Regions from separate parts of the Bradyrhizobium sp. 153 genome, predicted to be linked through region 2. Evidence: predicted binding sites of a transcription regulator. Region 2 holds the regulator's gene; each other region holds the start of a gene.
What was found. Region 2 encodes LexA, which represses DNA repair genes until DNA is damaged. Its sites were predicted from a motif close to TGTTCNNNNTGTGTTCNG; they were not measured.

Region 1 (4,186 bases), on a different contig from region 2:
CGCCCATTGGCTGGTGCCGACGAACGCCAGCCAGGAGAACGAAAGGTTGGCGAGTGCCTGCACCACGCCGCCGATCCACAGGCTGGTCGCGAGCGAATAACGCCGCGCGACAAAACCGCCGGCAAAGCCGCCGAGCAACGTCGCGGCGAGCCCGACACCCTTCACGATCGCCGCATAATCGTTGCGGGAAAAGCCGAGGTCGATCACGAACGGCGCGGTCATCGTGCCGGAGAACGCGTCGGTGAACTTGAAGAGAACGACGAAGGCGAGCGCGGCGAGCGCGTCTTTCCGCGACAGGAATTCCGAGAACGCCCCGATTGCGGCGCGCAGCACGCGCGCGAACGCGGTCTCGGCCTTTGTCGCAGCTTCCGCCCGCACCGATTGCTCGGGCTCGGTTGCGAGGAGCGCCGTGATGGTCCCGATCAGCACCATCGCCGCCATCACCACATAGCCCCACATCCAGGCCGATTGCCGGCTAATGCCGGTGCCCTCGAAGCCGGAGACGATGAACAGCGCGCCCGCGGTCGAGACCAGCATGCCGATGCGATAGGCCGCGACATAAGCGGCCATGCCGGCCGCCTGCTCGCTCTCGGGCAAGCTCTCGACGCGGAAGGCATCGACCACGATGTCCTGGGTCGAGGACATGGTTGCGACCAGCAGCGCGCCGAGCGCGACGTAGAACGGCGAGCGCGCGGGATCGGTGAGCGCCAGCAGCAGGATGGCGATGATCAGCAGCATCTGCGAGAACAAGAGCCAGCCACGCCGCCGCCCGAAGGCGCGGGTGAACAGCGGCACATGCATCGCATCCACCAATGGCGCCCACAAGAATTTCAGCGTGTAGGGCGTGCCGACCAGCGCAAACAGCCCGATGGTCTTGAGATCGACTCCGGCCTCGCGCATCCACACCAGCAGCGTCGAGCCCGACAGCGCCAGCGGCAGGCCGGATGAGAAGCCGAGGAACAGCACGATCAGCACCCGCGGTTGCAGGTACACGGCAAGGCTGTCACGCCAGGAGGCGGCAGCGCCGGCGGAGGAGGTCGCGTCGGGTGCGGTCATGCGCAGGTGTTAGCAGATTCTGGCCGAAAAGACTCTGGCGGAGCTCGGTGGGCGGAAGCTCTCTCCATCCCTCGCTGTCATCGTCCGCGAAGGCGGACGATCCAGTAATCACCAGCGCCTCGGCTCAACCACGATCGCCGCGGCGTACTGGAGGCCCCGCCTGCGCGGGGCATGACCGTGTACCTTAATCTCACTCCCCTGCCTGCAGCTTCCTCGGGAACAACTCACCCGCGCCCGTCGCGACCAGCCGCGGGGCATCGGCCGCATCGCTCTTGCTGAAATCGAGTTCCTCGATACGTCCGGCGCGCTTCTCGATCTTGTCGGCGGAGATCAGAACCTGGCGGACGTCCTCGTTGACGTCGGAGAAATGCTTTTGCAGCTTCAGCACCCGGTCGCGCAGACGGCCCAGATCGTCGCCGAGCTTGATAACCTCCGTGCGGATCTGGTCGGCGGCGTCGCGCATGCGCGCGTCCTTCATGATCTGCTGCATCACCTGGATCGCGAGCATCAAAAGCGACGGCGACACCAGCACCACGCGAGCGCGGTACGCTTTCTGGATCACGTCGTCAAAGCCGTCATGGATCTCGGCATAGACCGATTCCGACGGCACGAACATCAGCGCCATCTCCTGGGTCTCGCCGGCAACGAGGTATTTTTCGGCGATGTCGCTGACGTGCTTCATCACGTCGCCGCGTAACCGCTGCGTGGCAATCCGCCGCTCTTCGTCCGTACGGGCATCGTGCAGGGCCGTCACCGCCTCCAGCGGAAATTTTGCATCGATGCAGAGCGGGCGCTGGTCGGGCAGGAACACGACGCAATCGGGCCGCTTGCCGGTCGAGAGCGTGAACTGGAACTCGTAGGACCCTTTTGGAAGACCGTCCTGGACAATCGCCTCCATCCGCGCCTGGCCAAAGGCGCCGCGCGACTGCTTGTTAGCGAGCACGTCGCGCAGGGTCGTCACCTGGGTGGTGAGGTCGGAGAGGTTCTTGTGCGCGCTGTCGATGATACCGAGCCGCTCATGCAGCGCGCGCAGGCTCTCCATGGTGTTGCGGGTGGAGTGTTCCATGGACTGGCCGACGCGATGCGTCACCGAATCCAGCCGCTCGTTGACCGCCCGTGCCATCTCGGCCTGGCGGCCGGCCAGCGCCTGGGTCATGGCGTCGACCCGGCCCGAAGCCTCGCTCTGGGCCCGCAGCACCTCGCTCAGGCGCTCCTCGAGCTCGTCGGCACGGATGGCATTGGCCATCGCGAGTTCCGCGCCGCGCCGCCCGGAGCGCGCGATCACCCCGGCAATCACCACCAGCAGGATGAGGACGAGGGCGCCGAAGCCGATCAGCGCGTCGATGGTGCGCACCGGCCAGTCGCCGAGCACGAAGATGATCTCGTTCATGCCGACCCTTCTAGCCGATTCGCCGGGCTCCACGAACGAATAGCGAACGTTTATGGCCAAAGTCCCGTTGATTCTTATGGTTAACGAAATCTGAAGTTTTATGGTTAGCGAAGGGTTAACGGAGTTCCGCGCCGGATTGACCGCACCCGACACGCGGCTTAAATCGCGGCCATGGCCCTACGAGAAATCATCATCCTGCCCGACAAGCAGCTGCGTCTGGTCTCCAAGCCGATCGAGAAGGTCACGCCGGAGATCCGCAAGCTTGCCGACGACATGTTCGAGACCATGTACGACGCGCCTGGCATTGGCCTCGCCGCGATCCAGGTCGCGCAGCCGCTGCGGCTGATCACCATGGACCTCGCCAAGCGGGACGAGGACGGCGAGACCAGGCACGAGCCGCGCGTCTTCATCAATCCGGAGATTCTCTCCTCCTCAGAGGAACTTTCAGTGTACGAGGAAGGCTGCCTCTCGATCCCCGAATATTACGAGGAGGTCGAGCGCCCGGCGAAGGTGCGCGTGCGCTTCACCGATCTCGACGGCAAGCTGCACGAGGAGGATGCCGAAGGCCTCTATGCCACCTGCATCCAGCACGAGATCGATCATCTCAACGGCGTCTTGTTCGTCGACTACCTGTCGAAGCTCAAGCGCGACCGCGTGATGAAGAAGTTCGAGAAGGCCGCCAAGCGGGCGGGGTAGAGTTTAGTGTTGCCTCACGCTCAGTCTGCTCCCTCGCCTTGGGGGGAGGGCAGGGGAGGGGGCAGCCCAGCAAAAGGCGCTCCTGATTTGCGGAGCGCGAGCAACAAAGCGCCCGCGCTCACGCCGCTAGAGCGGTCGTGTGGCACCCCCTCCCTAGCCCTCCCCAAGGGGGAGGGAACGCAGCGAGTCTGTTGATGCCCCTCCGCCTGATCTTCATGGGCACGCCCGATTTCTCCGTGCCGACGCTGCTCGAGCTGGTCGCGCATGGCCACGAGATCGCCGCCGTCTACACCCGCGCGCCGAAGCCGGGCGGACGGCGCGGCCTGCAATTGCAGCCCACTCCGGTTGAAGAAGCGGCGCGAAAACTCGGCGTCCACGTGCTGACGCCGAAGACGTTGAAGACGCCGGAAGCACTCGACGAGTTTCGCGCCTTCGATGCCGATGCCGCCGTCGTCGTCGCCTATGGCATGATCCTGCCGCAGGTGATCCTCGATGCGCCGAAGCTCGGCTGCTACAATCTGCACGCTTCGCTCTTGCCGCGCTGGCGCGGCGCCGCGCCGATCAACCGCGCCATCATGGCAGGCGATGCCGAAAGCGGCGTGATGGTGATGAAGATGGATGTCGGCCTGGATACCGGCGACGTCGCCATGGCCGAGCGCATCGCGATCACCGACAGCATGACCGCGGCCGATCTGCACGATCGCCTGTCCCGGTTAGGTGCCGATTTGATGGTGCGCGCGATGGCGGCGCTCGCACGCGGCGGGCTCCAGCTCAAAAAGCAGAGCGAGGACGGTGTCACCTATGCCGCCAAGATCGACAAGGCCGAGGCGCGGATCGACTGGACGAAACCCGCACGCGCGGTGCTGCGCCACATCCATGGCCTGTCGCCGTTTCCCGGCGCCTGGACCGAGCTTGTGGACGTCAGCGAAAATGCGCGCGTCAAGATCCTGCGATGTGAATTGGCGAACGGCTCAGGTGCGCCGGGCGAGGTGCTCGACGACCACCTCACCATCGCCTGCGGCGAGGGTGCCGTCCGCATCCTCG
Region 2 (4,186 bases):
TCTCGTGCTGGGCAAAGCCTACCTCACAAAGCAAGCCTCCTTGCTGCTCGAATTCGCCAAGACAACTTCGGATTCGCGCCTCTCCGCCAAGCTGATCAGCAAGGCCGCCGACCTAAAGTCGCAGGCCGATCCGCTGCCGGACAAGGATCAAAGCCCCAAAGCTCCGGACGTGACATCCAGCGTCAGTTCGGGCGAACAGACGCAGAGTTGATCCGATGCCGGCCGTGGCGCTCATCCTTCTCGTCCTCGCCATGGCTATCCTCGTACCGGTCTGTCTCGCCTTCCGGATCATGCCGTGACCGGTCTGAGCACGATTCTTCATGACGGAGATCACGCAGGATAAATCATCCTGTCGGCGCCTTTGCCTCGCGCCTGCACTCGGCTAGAACTTTCGCCGCCCATTGCCGATATGCTCAGCAGGAGTTTCCGCCCTTGGCCCTGATGCCGGTTTCTGACGCGCTTGCCGCGGTGCTGGCGGGTGCGGAGCCGCTGCCTGAAGCGATGGTTTCCCTCAACGAGGCCTATCATCGCGTGCTCGCACGCGATGTCCCGGCGCTGCGCACACAGCCGCCGGAAGCAATGTCGGCGATGGACGGCTACGCGGTGCGCGCGAGCGATGCAACAAAGCTCGATAGTACGCTCACCTTGATTGGCGAAGTGGCGGCGGGTCGTCCGTTCGCGGGAACGCTGGGCCCCGGCGAAGCCGTGCGGATCTTCACCGGCGGCGTCATTCCCAACGGTGCCGACGCGGTCGTGATCCAGGAGGACACGGTTGCGGACGGCAAGCGCATCACGATCAAGGAAGCCGCGATTGCCGGCCGCCACATCCGCCCCGCGGGCGTCGACTTCTCCGAAGGAGACGTGCTCCTGCGCAAGGGAACCCGTCTCACCGAGCGCGATCTCGCGCTCGCCGCCGCCATGAATCATCCGCAGCTTGCCGTCTGCCGCCGTCCGAAGGTCGCGATCCTCGCCACCGGCGACGAGCTGGTCATGCCGGGAACCACACCCGCTCACGGCCAGGTCGTCTATTCCAACGGCTATGCCCTGCACGCGCTCGCCCGCAGCGAGGGGGCCGATACCATCGACCTCGGCATTGCCGCCGATACGCTGGAGGCCACCACTGCCGGCATCCGCCGCGCCCGCGAGAGCGGCGCCGAGATCCTGGTCACGAGCGGCGGCGCGTCGGTCGGCGACCATGATCTGGTCCAGCAGGCGTTGAGGGACGAAGGCATCGCGATGGCGTTCTGGAAGATCGCGATGCGCCCGGGCAAGCCGATGATGCATGGGCGGCTCGGCGCGATGCGCGTGATCGGCCTGCCGGGCAATCCTGTGTCATCCTACGTGTGCGCCTTCCTGTTCCTGGTGCCGCTGATTCGCGCCTTGTCGGGACGATCCATGATTCATCACCGACAAGAACGCGCCGTGCTCGGCCGCGATGTGGATGCAAACGATATGCGCGCGGACTATCTGCGCGCACATCTGGAGACGCGCGACGATGGCACGTTGGTGGCCCTTCCCGTCAATCACCAGGATTCCTCGCTGCTTGCGAATCTCGCTGCAGCACAGGCACTTCTCGTCCGCGCACCGTTCGCTCCGAAGGCAGAAGCCGGCTCGCCTTGCGAGGTCCTGCGCCTGCCCGTCTGAACGCATCCACCACACGCGTTCCGCGAACTTTGTCCCGTTCACGGTAAATTAAGCAGTTGCGGAACACATATCGAACATATAGTGTCCGTTCATGATTTGTTTCGAGCATGTAGCGGTTCACCGCTCCAATTTAGCGTCTCGGAATCGAACGACATCAACCGGGGGACTTTGGTCGAGATGTTAACGCGCAAACAATACGAGCTTCTGCGGTTCATCAGCGAACGTCTGAAGGAAAGTGGCGTGCCGCCCTCCTTCGACGAGATGAAGGATGCGCTCGACCTGCGCTCGAAATCGGGCATCCATCGCCTGATCACCGCGCTCGAGGAGCGCGGCTTCATCCGCCGCCTGCCCAACCGCGCCCGCGCCATCGAGGTGATCAAGCTGCCCGAGCTCCAGGCCGCCGCCGGCAGCCGCCGCGGCTTCACGCCGAGCGTCATCGAGGGCAATCTCGGCAAGGTGCGCGCGAGCTCCAGTTCTTCCGCGGACGAAGGCGAGCGTCCCGTTGCGGTGCCCGTGATGGGTCGCATCGCGGCCGGCACGCCGATCGAAGCGTTGCAGACCCGCAGTCACACCATTAGCGTGCCGCCCGACATGCTCGGCTCGGGCGAACACTACGCACTCGAAGTGCGCGGCGATTCGATGGTCGAAGCCGGCATTCTCGATGGCGACATGGCGCTGATCCAGCGTAACGAGAGCGCCGATACCGGCGACATCGTGGTGGCCCTGATCGACGACGAGGAAGCGACGCTCAAGCGCTTTCGTCGCCGGGGGGCGTCGATCGCGCTCGAGCCCGCCAATGCCGCCTACGAGGTGCGCATCCTGCCGCCGAACCGGGTGAAGATTCAGGGCAAGCTGATCGGGCTGTACCGCAAGTACTGAGACGGGCCAGCGGTCATTCGATACCAATGATTCCGATTGGAGCGGACGATGGTCCGCTCCAGCTGGATAGTCTTTTGGTCTTGCGCAGATTATCCGGCCCCTCTCTCCGGCGCTCCATCCTCGGCATGCGGCTCCAAGCACGCATCGCTTGTGAAGAGATCGTGCGCAGGATCGCTTTAAGCGCCTTCGCAGCGTGCTGATCGCTTGCATCGGCCGCGCAAGCATTCGCAACTCAATTGCAGCACCATGCACGCAATCTGCGCACGTAGGGAGCGAGCTATTCCGCAACGCCTAAACTCCCATCAACCGACAGCCACGGCGAAGCTGGCCACATTCCCCCTCTCGGCGCCCGCAGGCCACGGGCGCTCGCATCCGCCGAATGCACTGAAGCGAGCTTTGTTCCTATGACTTCGGGAAAGATAATGTGATCGTGTCCGGCAACGCCAGCCGCAGATTTGCCCACAACCGAGCAGAGCGTTACGTGCTTCCACTCTGATAGAGGCTTGCGCCTCCGAAGGAGGCGCGGGTTGCTATCTTCGAATGAGGAGCACCCGATGTGTGACTACAGCCTGCATGCCGTTGCATCTCGCCCCGCCGAAGTCGGCGAGACGATCGTGTCGACAACGTTCCGCGGCACCTCAACGCGCGGCTTTGCTTCCGCGGCCGATCCGACCGTGGCCGTCTGCCTGCTGCCGGGAACGGAGCTCGCCTTCGCCGACAACGTCCGTTACGATAATCGCTGGATCTGGACGCGCACCATCAACTCCCGCGTCGGCAAGTTCGGCAAGATCGATCCGCACATACCCGACCGCCATCATGACGCGATCGAATTCCCCGACGGCAAATACGTGCTGGTGACGCAGCTCGTCGAAGGCCAGCGCGCAACCGTGCTGCAATTGCCGGTGACGCAGCCGGTCAGCGAGCGCGAGCACAAGCCGCAGATCGTTGCCGATAGCCGGTCGACGATCACGCGCCTGCCGATTGGCTGAGCCGTCCCCGCCCGCGGGGTCGGGCCAGGATTGAAATGCCATCGCCGGCCGAGGCCGGCGAGATGGTATAATTTGTGTGCTGCGGAGTCCGGTCGGACCCGGACCTACTCTTCGCATTTGTTTTTAATCGTCCGGCCCCTAATCGTCGACCTGCAAGTCGGTCTCCGCCGGCGTTGCATCCCGGTTGCGGGCCGCGGCCGTCCTCGGCACAAGGCTCCCATCGAAATCACCCTCGCCGGCGCCGGCCGGCAACCAGGGACGGCTTGTGCCTCTTGCTCTCACCGCCTGTATCGCAAAGCCGTCACCACGCTGCGTCAACGCCAGCGCGCCCTGGCTGGTGAGACGCTGCCGGTCGACCACCATCGCCGCGCAATCGGGCGGCGCGGGGCGCGTCGTGACCACCAGCGCGGCGCGACTGCAATCCTCAGCCAGCGCATCGATGCGCAGTGAAAGCGCGACCAGCCGACCGTCGGCAAGCGGCGTCACACAGCCGGACTCGTCGCACGACACGCCGTCAGCCAGCGAGCTACTCCCGGCATCGCGCGGATCGGCGTCGGCAGCTAACCACTCTTTGAGCAGAAAGCCATCCTTGCTCGCCCGGATCACATGCAACTGCCCGTCCCTGCCCCGCACCGCGACGCTGGCGCCGTCCCCGGCAATCAGGATGTCGGGCT
Region 3 (4,186 bases), on a different contig from region 2:
GCTTGACGGCATTGGTGACATAGACCTTCTTGCGATCGACGCCGGCTTCCTCGAGCGCGCGATCGAGCATCTGGCCGGCCGGGCCGACAAAGGGATGGCCGGCGAGGTCTTCCTTGTCGCCGGGCTGCTCGCCGACCAGCATGATGTTGGCGGACTTCGGGCCCTCGCCGAACACCGTCTGGGTCGCGTCCTTGTAGAGATGGCAGGCGCGGCAATGCGCGGCCTCCTCGCGAAGCGCGTCGAGATCGTCGGTTGTGGTTTTGCGTTTCATCGGAGCCTCCGGCCGCTTCTGAGGCTTGTGCGGATCGGTTGCGGCATTGGCGATCATGGCGCCGGTCATGCGCTCGGCGTCCTCGATCAAGGGCTTAATGATCGAAGCCTCGGGCAGGTTCCTCCAGTATTTTTTCGGCATCTCGGCCTGCATCGGCTTCACCTTGAGCCGGGCCGGATTGAAGATGCTGGCATAATAGCGCCGCCAGGTTTCCTCCAGACGGTCTTCGCCGGGCGCCTCGCTCTTGCTGACGCCCGGCGTGAACGAGAGTGCGTGGCCATCCCAATGCGCGCAGAGGTCGGGCGTCAGGATCGACCAGGGCATGTCGGCAAAGCGCTTGGCGAAAAATGGCGCGGCGAGCTCGACGATGTGATGTTCCGGCTCGAACCAGGCGACGTAATGCGCCTGGCGTTCCCTGCCGATTTCGCGGAAGCGCACGAAGGCATGCATCTTGTGCTCGTCGCGGTAGACTGCCTTCGCCATGGCCGTGACTTGCGCGACATCGGGATCGGTTGCGACCTCGATGAGATCGTGATTGTCCTTCAGCCGAAATAGCAGGCGATAGAGGATCGCAAAGCGTTCGCGGTCGCGGTGCAGGATTGCCGCTTTGGCGAGCTCGACGAATTTCGCGGAGACGTTGAAGGTGCTATCGCTGCCCTCCGGCAGCAGAGACGGCGAGGGCGGCGCGAACAGCTCCGCTTCGCCTCCCTGCACGGCCCAGGTGACATCGGCTGGCCTGACGCGGTGAAGCACGAGGCTACGTGCGGCTTTGCGCCAGCCTTCGAAATCGGTTTCATGATCGAGAGTGATGAATTGCATCAGAAGCCAAATCCCAGTTGCGTCGCCTTTGGCTTGAACCGCTCGATCAGCCGCGCCTCGTCGAGACAATGCGGTGAGGGGCGGTGATCGCTGAGGACGATGAACGGCAGCGCCTTGTGCCGGGGCACGTGCAGCCGCGCGAGATCGGCGAGGCGGATCATTGTCGTGCGCCGCGTCGCGATGATGCGTTCGACTGCTTTGGTGCCGAAGCCCGGCACGCGCAGCAATTCCTCGCGGCTGGCGCGGTTGACATCGAGCGGAAAGCGGTCGCGGTGGCGCAGTGCCCAGGCGAGCTTTGGATCGATGTCGAGCGGCAGCATCGCGCTGTCGTCGACGATCTCGCCGACGTCGAAGCCGTAGAACCGCATCAGCCAGTCGGCCTGATAGAGGCGGTGCTCGCGCAGCAAGGGCGGCGCGCGCAAGGGCAGGGCGCGGCTGGCGTCGGGGATCGGGCTGAACGCGGAATAGGCGCCGTAGAGATTGGCGCTGGTGTGGAGAATGGTGTGATCGGAGGCCGTGTCGGCGCCGACGATCATCTGCGTGCTTTGCCCAGCCGGCGCAAAGCGCTGCGGCTTGGCCTTCGTTTTCGCGCTGCGGCCTTCCTCGGCTTCATCGAGCTTGAGCCGCAGCCGGCCCATGGTGCGGCGGATCGCGCGCACGTCCTTCTCCGGCGCGAATTGCTTGAGGCTCGTCTCCTGCGGCATCTCGATGTTGATGGAGAGACGGTCGGCATATTGGCCGGCTGCTGCGATCAGCGCATCGTCGGCTTCGGGAATCGTCTTGAGGTGGATGTAGCCGCGGAAGTGATGCTCCTCGCGCAGTTTTCGCGCGACGCTGACCACTTGCTCCATGGTGTAATCGGGACTGCGGATGATGCCGGAGGAGAGAAACAGGCCCTCGATGTAATTGCGCCGGTAGAAGTCGAGCGTCAGCTTGACGACCTCGTCGATGGTGAAGCGGGCGCGCGGCACGTTGGAGGAGGCGCGGTTGACGCAATAGAGGCAATCGTAATTGCAGGCATTGGTCAGCAGCACCTTGAGCAGGGAGATGCAGCGTCCATCCGGCGCGTAAGAATGGCAGATGCCCATGCCCGGCGCGGTCGAGCCCATGCCCTTGCCGTCGCTGGAATCCCGCTTCTCGGTGCCGCTGGAGGCGCAGGATGCGTCGTACTTGGCAGCATCCGCCAGGATTTCCAGCTTGCGTTGTACGTCCATGTTTGAATCTCTTTGATTCCACTCATGAATCCTAAAGCGCGCCAATTCGATTGACTCCCAGGGCGGCGTTAGCTTTATATTAGAACATATCATGAACAAATGAGCCAGCCGCTGGTTCTCTTTTTGAGAGCCACCGGCAATCACCCCTGAAGGAGCGGCGAGCATGAGCGGCGCACGCAGAAGCGCGCTTGCGACCTTGCGCAGCCAGATCGAGCGCATCGAGACGGCGGAGGTCGTGCATCAGCGCGATCGCGTCGCGCTCGGCCACAGCGAGGCGGACAGCGCGCTGAAGGGCGGGCTCGCACGTGCGGCGATCCATGAGGTGTTTTGTGAGGGCCGGCAGGGGACGGCCGCAACGGGCTTTGTCATGGGGCTTGCGGGCCGCGTTTCGGCGCGCCGGCCGCTGCTGTGGGTGCGGCAGGATTTTTCGGAAATCGAAACCGGCGCGCTGTCGATGAGCGGGCTCGCCGAGTTCGGTCTCGATCCGCGCCGCGTGGTGATGGTGCGCGCCGCTGATGTCGAGAGCGCACTGCGCAGCTCAGCCGACGCGCTTGCCTGCGATGCGCTGGGGGCCTTGGTGCTCGAGCTCTGGGGCGAGACCAGGCAGTTCGATCTCGTGGCGAGCCGCAAGCTGACGCTGGCCGCGCAAGCTTCCGGTGTCACCGGGCTCTTGCTGCGCATGGCGGCGCAGCCGCTGCCCTCGACCGCGGAAACACGATGGATGCTGCGCGCAGCGCATTCACCGCCGGGCCCGGTGTCGAGTGCCTGGGGCGCGCCGCGCTTCGATGCCGAGCTCTTGCGCAATCGTCATGGCCCATGTGGCCGGTGGACCATGGAATGGAAATGTGATGAGTGCCAGTTCAGTGAGCCGTCGACGTATTCTCAGCCTGTGGCTGCCACGCCTGCCCATCGACCGGATTCAGCGGTTCTTTGGGAACGTCGGACTGCATAAGAGCAATGATCCAAGCATCGTCGTCATCAAGGACAACAATGCGCTGGTGATCCATGCGCTCGACGAGGCCGCCGAGCGCCTCGGCCTGTATATAGGTCAGCCCTTGGCCAATGCGCGGGCGATGTGTCCGGACCTGAAAGTGTTCGACGCCGATATTGTGGCCGATGCGAAGACGCTGAGCGATGTCGCGGACTGGTGCGACCGCTTCACGCCGCTGGTGGCGCTCGATCCGCCGCACGGCCTGTTTCTGGACATCACCGGCTGCGCGCATCTATTCGGTGGTGAGGCCGCGTTGTTACGGACGTTGGTTCGCGCATTGGCCCGGCAGGGGTTTGCCATCAGCGCGGCGATCGCCGGCACCTCGATCTGCGCACGCACGCTGACGCGGCAGGCCACGGGCACCATCGTGGCCGATGGCGAGGAGGCGGAGGCGATCAGCCGATTTCCGATTTCCGCGCTCGGTGCAGGTGAAGTCATCACCACAGGCTTGCGTCGCGCCGGTTTGAAGACCATCGGCGACGTCGCCTCGCGCTCGCCGAGCGAGATCACGGCGCGGTTCGGCGCCCGGTTCTCCACGCTGCTGGCGCATGCGCTGGGGCAGGGCGATGCGCCGATCAACCCGCGAAAACCGCTGCCCGACTACATCGTGGAAAAACGTTTCGCCGAGCCGATCGCGACCGACACCATGATCGCGATGACGCTGTCGCGGCTTGCCGACACGTTGATCGCATCCATGGAGAAGCAGGGCAAGGGCGCGCGACGCCTGGAAGCCGCGTTCTTCCGCACCGACGGCGTGGTGCGCGCGATTACGGTCGAGACCGGGCGTCCGGTGACGCGCAGCGCGGTCATCGACCGGCTGTTTCGCGAGCGTCTCGATGCGCTCGCCGATCCGCTCGATCCTGGCTTCGGCTTCGACATGGTGCGGCTGTC

Region 1: rmuC (DNA recombination protein RmuC) is a predicted target of LexA. The motif match lies at 2,478-2,495, and genes of this name have one in related genera.
Region 3: IVA91_RS31600 (putative DNA modification/repair radical SAM protein) is a predicted target of LexA. The motif match lies at 2,385-2,402, and genes of this name have one in related genera.

Annotation. Positions count from the first base shown of each region.
Region 1 covers NZ_JADPKH010000094.1:6,587-10,772, reverse strand. The annotation lists gene IVA91_RS24330 (MFS transporter) at 1-1,056, opposite strand, end outside; gene rmuC (DNA recombination protein RmuC) at 1,247-2,446, opposite strand; gene def (peptide deformylase) at 2,618-3,142, shown strand; gene fmt (methionyl-tRNA formyltransferase) at 3,337-4,186, shown strand, end outside.
Region 2 covers NZ_JADPKH010000128.1:106,575-110,760, reverse strand. The annotation lists gene IVA91_RS30640 (hypothetical protein) at 5-211, shown strand; gene glp (gephyrin-like molybdotransferase Glp) at 433-1,644, shown strand; gene lexA (transcriptional repressor LexA) at 1,822-2,523, shown strand; gene IVA91_RS30625 (hypothetical protein) at 3,078-3,512, shown strand; gene IVA91_RS30620 (ComEC/Rec2 family competence protein) at 3,651-4,186, opposite strand, start outside.
Region 3 covers NZ_JADPKH010000134.1:9,277-13,462, forward strand. The annotation lists gene IVA91_RS31595 (UdgX family uracil-DNA binding protein) at 1-1,090, opposite strand, end outside; gene IVA91_RS31600 (putative DNA modification/repair radical SAM protein) at 1,090-2,304, opposite strand; gene IVA91_RS31605 (DNA repair protein) at 2,468-3,256, shown strand; gene IVA91_RS31610 (DNA polymerase Y family protein) at 3,153-4,186, shown strand, end outside.